Regions from separate parts of the Ruminococcus sp. AF17-22AC genome, predicted to be linked through region 1. Evidence: riboswitches for the same ligand, from Rfam matches in the RefSeq annotation. Region 1 holds a riboswitch; the other holds the start of a gene.
The links. Region 1 has a riboswitch for cyclic di-GMP ahead of DWW86_RS04630 (ABC transporter substrate-binding protein). Riboswitches for the same ligand answer to the same signal wherever they lie in the genome.
Positions count from the first base shown of each region.

Region 2: another riboswitch for cyclic di-GMP. It lies ahead of DWW86_RS13220 (substrate-binding periplasmic protein); the one in region 1 lies ahead of DWW86_RS04630 (ABC transporter substrate-binding protein).

Region 1 is NZ_QRXT01000002.1:291,688-294,892, forward strand. Features, by position in the region: gene DWW86_RS04625 (damage-control phosphatase ARMT1 family protein) at 232-1,104, shown strand; cyclic di-GMP riboswitch class I at 1,326-1,401, shown strand; gene DWW86_RS04630 (ABC transporter substrate-binding protein) at 1,501-3,205, shown strand, end outside.
Region 2 is NZ_QRXT01000010.1:59,581-62,785, reverse strand. Features, by position in the region: gene DWW86_RS13225 (endonuclease MutS2) at 1-1,179, opposite strand, end outside; cyclic di-GMP riboswitch class I at 1,540-1,615, shown strand; gene DWW86_RS13220 (substrate-binding periplasmic protein) at 1,747-2,562, shown strand; gene DWW86_RS13215 (ATP-binding protein) at 2,546-3,205, shown strand, end outside.

The sequences.
Region 1 (3,205 bases):
AAGCTGACAAATGATGGTATAATTCTATTATTGATCTGATAGAAAGGGGAGATATGAGAAAAGCAATTGTATATGCATCGGTGCATCATGGAAATACAGAAAAAATAGTAAATAGTATAGCAGAAACGTGTCGGGTCGATATTGAAAATAGAACAACAATCTACAAAAAAGAAAATGAAAAGAATCATTTTTATTTACTGTAATAAACTAATATGATGTAGGGAGAATAATATGGTTATAAATAAAGAATGTAAAAAATGTCAGATAAAACGAAATGTTGATAAATACCCTGATAATGTAACTAAAGAAGAAATAAAAAAATATCAATATGAAGTTAACGAAATCATAAGGAATAGTGATGGATTAACTACACCACAGATAGCAGAGAAAATGGACAACCTTCGTCGGGATATGTTTGGGAATTTAATGGACTATACGGAAATTAAAAAACATTATAATCAATTAATGTTGGAATGTCTTCCATATATGAAAAATAGAGTTAATATAGCTGAAGATCATTTGAAAATGGCAATACAGTATGCGATGGTTGGAAATTATATTGATTTTGGTGCATTAGAAAATGTGAATGAAATTAAGTTAAAAACTCAGCTGGATGAAGCAGTAAATATACATATAGATCCTAATCTGCTGACTGTTTTTCAGAAAGATATAGTCAATGCAAACAGGTTAGTTTATTTTACAGATAACTGCGGAGAAATTGTAACAGATAAGTTATTCATTTCAACTCTTCGAGATATTAATCCTGATTTGTATATATCTGTAATTGTAAGAGGAAAGCCGGTTCTAAATGATGCGACATTAGAGGATGCAAAATATATTCATATGGAAAATGTTGCGCAAAAGGTAATTGGAAACGGTACAGGAATGCCAGGTAACGTTATAGGAGCAATATCCCAGGAAGCAATGGAGGAGATCAAGAACGCTGATTTGCTGATTTCTAAAGGTCAGGGGAATTATGAAGGATTAAGTGGTTGCGGATTAAATATTTATTATTTTTTCCTATGCAAATGTGAAATGTTTATGAGACGTTTTGGCGTTGAACAATTTACGGGGATTATGACAAGAGAAGAAGTTATTAAATGATACAGGGTGATCAAGGTAGGGTAAAAATTCACTCAAGAAAATAATATATCATGGATTAACCGTTTTTCTAAAAGATGAGTCGGAGGTCACGGATAACAATGTGGCTTTCGGCTTTTTTGTTTTTGAACGTTAAAACGGTTATTTTTTTTCTTGTGTATAATAGAGTGTTAAAGTATAATAAAATCAGTTTTTTGCATAAGTTTAAAAGCTATAATCTATAATAAGGAAATCGGCAAACCAGATGAAAGTCTGGGACGCAAAGCTACAGGGCCTTTAAAATGGCAGCCAGTTGCATGAAATGAGGTGCACTGTCTGTCTGACGGTGCTTTTTTACGGTGTTATTTCATAGACGTAACAATAATGATTTTGTCAGGAAAGAATGAGGAAAATAAGAGTATGAAAAAGGCAAAACGTTGTCTGATAGCAGTGGTGTCAGGTATACTTGCAACAACTGCTGTTTTGTCTGGATGTGGACAGTCAAAGAAAGAAATATCTAAAAACGATGATCATCTTACCGTTTATCTGTGGGAAAATCGTTTGATGAAAAATATTGCACCTTATATCCATGAACAGTTTCCTGATCAGGATATTGAATTTATTATTGGTAACAATGATACCGATTTATACAGTTATTTTAAAGAACATGATGAATTACCGGATATCATAACAGTACGTCGATTCTCCGGAACAGATGCACAGGACTTACAGCCTTATCTTATGGATTTTGCTTCTTATGATGTTGTTTCTAAGTATTATTCTTATGCGGTGCAATATTATAAGAATGAGGAGGATGAAATCCAGTGGCTGCCAATCTGTGGTATTCCGCAGACGATCATTGCCAACAAAACACTATTTGATCAGTATGGCGTAAAGATTCCAGAAAATTATGAGGAATATGTACAGGCCTGTCAGCAGTTTTATGATAATGGCATAAAACCGTATTCCATGGATCTTGGGGAAGACTGGTCTAATAATGAAATCATCCAGGCGGCGGCAATCGGTGAGTTTACAAGCCTGGATGGTATTGAATGGCGAAACGGTGCAGAGACTGCAGCGGATGAAGTGAAGTTTGATGATGTATTATGGAAACGTATTTTTTCAGAAACCAGTCAGTTTCTTAAGGACTCGCATTTTGGCAAAGAAGATATCAATATTGACGTCGATACAGGAATCCAGATGTTTGTCGAGGGAAAATCAGCAATGTTTCATGGACATCCGACGGTTATGCAGCAGGTGCAGAAACAGATGGATGCGGAGCTGATCCGTATTCCTTACTTTTCACAGACATCGGATGAATCCTATGTGTACATGACTCCGTCCTTAAACATTGCATTTAACAAAAATCTGGAAAAAGACCGGGAGAAACTGGATACTGCACTGGATGTGCTGGATTGTATGATTTCAGAAGAGGGGCAAAAGCTGATTGCGGATGGAAGCGGTGTTATTTCATTGAATACAGATGTTCCAACCATGATGCAGGATGTGCCAGGACTGAAAGAGGAAATTAATAATAATGCTGTTTATATCCGGTATTCCGCTCAAAAATCATTTGATGCAAGTCTTGAGGCTGTTCACGGATTACTGACAGGGGAAATGGATGAAACACAGGCTTATGATACTTTTCGCAGTGTAATGAATCGTAAAGATCCAGAAGAAAAAGCAATGGTGAATTTTGAAAATGAATATTCCATTTCACTGAACGATAGAAATGGCCGTGATGCAGCATCTTCCATTTTAACTACGATCAGAGAAGAAAATGATGCACAGCTGGCGCTGGCACCATATTATTATTTTACTTCTTCTATGTACAAAGGAGAATGCACCAATAGCCGGGTTGGCATGATGACAGCGAAGAGTTCAGATACAGTATTATATTTTGCAAAAATTAATGGTAAACAGGTTTATGAACTCGTGGAAAATTATCTCGCCGAAGCTGATGAGAATTTTTATGTAACAAATAAATACGAATTACCAATTGCATCCGGTATGAAAATGATCGTCAATCAAGAGGAAAGTGGATTTTCATTAAAGGACTTGACAGTTAATGATAAGAAAATAGACAAAGAAAAGGAATACTCTATTCTTCTTACAGACACCACAA
Region 2 (3,205 bases), on a different contig from region 1:
ATGTGAGGAAAAAGTACTTAAGGACTGTTCAATACTCTGTTCATCACCAATGTCTGCATAAACTTCATGAAAAAGTGCAAGTTCGCTGCGGTCAAGTGTCGGAATATGAAGCCCGGACTGTCCCATAAGAGTCAGAAGGCCGACTGTCTTGAGGGATACGGTTTTACCACCGGTATTCGGACCTGTGATGACAAGAAGATCAAATGTGTCACCGAGCCGGATGTCGATTGGGACCACTTTCTTTTTGTTGATGAGTGGATGGCGGGCCTTTTTGAGATTGATGCGTCCTTCATCGTTAAAAATCGGTTCGCTGGCATTCATATCCATGGCAAGTGCAGCTCTTGCAAAAATGAAATCAAGCTGTACCATGATCTTAAGGTTCAGTGAAATAGTTTCCTGTTCCAGTGCAATCTGCTGGCTGAGATCTGCAAGGATCACTTCGATTTCTTTTTGCTCCTGTAACTCCAGTTCGCGAATGTCGTTATTTAATTTAACAACAGACATCGGTTCGATGAAAAGTGTAGAACCGGTGGAGGACTGGTCGTGGATCATTCCGGGAACCTGACCTTTGTATTCGGCTTTAACCGGAATACAGTATCTGCCGTTTCGCATGGTGATGACAGAATCCTGCAGATAAGTACGGGCACCGCCGTTTACCAGTGAAGCGAGCTGTGTGTGGATTCGGTCATTAGTGATTTTCATATTGCGGCGGATCTGGCGAAGTGCCGGGCTTGCATCATCACTGAACTCATCCTCAGAAATAATACATCTGCGAATTTCGGCAGAGAGTGGTGTCAGTGGAGAAAGTGCATCAAACATACCATCCAGAGAATCGACCGGAAGATCGTTTCGTTCTTTACGTGAATATGCTTTGACTCTGGAAGTATTTTCCAGAAGAGCGCAGATAGCAAGAATTTCCTGAATACCGAGAGAACTTCCGATTTCCAGACGTTTCAGGGAACCACGTATGTCTTTGACACTTCCGAAAGAAACAGAGCCTTTCTGAAAAAGTCTTGTCAGGGCATCCTTCGTCTGAATCTGCATCAGACGGATCTCTTCAAGATCGGTGGAGGGTTCCAGATTTTTACAGAGCTGCTTGCCCATATAGGAAGAAGCTTTGTCTGTAAGTTTTTCTATGATTTTTGGATATTCCAATGCATTAAGTGCTTTTTGATTCATAATAACTCCTCGTTGCTGAATTGGCTTAGTTTACCAGTTTCTATTCTACATGATTTAGGCAGGAATGAAAAGAAAAATGTGAAATTTTGTTCATAAAAACTTCATAAAATCCGACTCTTCAGAAATACTTGTCGAAAAGTGTCGAATTGTAATCTATTGTGTTATAGCAGAAGTGGCAGTATGATAAAAGAAAAAGGTGTGCGAGTATATATAGTGACTGTTCTTGTTTTGTTACTGTTTATTCCGTTCACAGCAACCTTGTTTTACTTTTAATCGTTAAATCAGTAAGGTTTTTCTTGTGTAGAATATAGCATTAAAGTATAATAAAAGCAGTTTTTTGCACACGTTTAAAAGTTATAATAAGGAAATCGGCAAACCAGATGAAAGTCTGGGACGCAAAGCTACAGGGCCTGTAAAATGGCAGCCAGTTGCATAAAATGAGGTGCACTGTCTGTGAGACGGTGTTTTTTTATTTTTATGATGTTATTTCACAGACGTAATCATCATGATTTTATCGGGAAGAGAGAATAATATGAAAATCAAAAAAATAGCAGGGATGGAAAAGAAATGAAAGAAAAAAGAGTGATCGCAGGCATTCTGCTTGTGGGAATTTTAGCAGTCACCCTGACAGGGTGTAAAAATACAGACAGCAGAAATAAAGAAACCGAAAAGCCGGTCATCACGCTTGGCAGCGACAACTATCCACCATACAATTATCTGAATGAAGATGGTGAGCCTACGGGCATAGATGTAGAACTGGCGGCAGAAGCTTTCAAAAGAATGGGATATCAGGTGGATGTTGTCCAGATTGACTGGGAGAAGAAAAAAGAACTGGTGGAGAGCGGAGAGATTGACTGTATCATGGGCTGTTTTTCCATGGAAGGACGCCTTGATGATTACCGATGGGCCGGACCGTACATAGCAAGCCGTCAGGTGGTTGCTGTAAATGAGAACAGTGATATCTATAAACTGAGTGACCTGGAGGGAAAGAACCTGGCTGTTCAGTCCACAACCAAACCGGAAGGCATCTTTCTGAACCGGACAGATGAGAGAATTCCAAAACTGGGAAATCTGATCAGTCTTGGACACAGAGAGCTGATCTATACGTTCCTGGGGAAAGGATATGTAGATGCAGCTGCCGCACATGAGGAATCGATTGTCCAGTATATGAAAGATTATGATGCAAGCTTCCGTATCCTGGAAGAACCTTTGATGCTCACCGGAATAGGTGTTGCTTTCGCAAAAGATGATGACAGAGGAATCTGTGAGCAGATGAACCAGACTCTGGAAGAAATGCGGCAGGACGGCACGACTCTGAAAATCGTTGGAAAATATCTGGATGATCCGGAAAAGTATCTGGAGGTGGATGATCTTGGATATTAAGAGAAAGAAAAAAGAAAAACGAATCCGGCTGATCGGTGGTCTGATTGGAATCTGTGTGGCTGTAGTCTCTCTGTTTTATTTCTTCCACGCAGAAAAAGCGGAAGCAGAGAAAAGAATGGTGGAGATTGTAAATTATGTCAAAGTGCAGTGTTCAACCTACACTCATTATAATGAATCTTCGGAATCCAAGAGCCTTCTCCGTGCTATTGAAAGTGCCAGACAGATGAGTACAAATATTAACATGGAAACAGAAAACGGCGGTCAGCTGAGCCGGGAATTGCTGAAAGGAAATCTGCAGACTCTCTGGGTGGATGGTATCATTGTACTGGATAAAGAAGGAAAGACGGACTGTGAATACAGCACGGATGAATCTCTTGCCAATGAGATTACGGAGTATCTGCAAAAAGAAATTATCACGGATTTTGCCGGATATGAAGAAAGATCTTATTCGGAACGTTTTATCAGAGAAGACGGGTCACGTATCGACATTGCAGCCTGTGCCAGAAAAGATGCACCGGGTATCGTTGCTGTTTATTATTATACATCTCCGGAATTTGTCAGAAACTATACATTGACGATACAGGGGCTTTTAAACGGCTATAGTGTCCAGAAAGATGGAACGATTATTGTTGCAGATGATGGA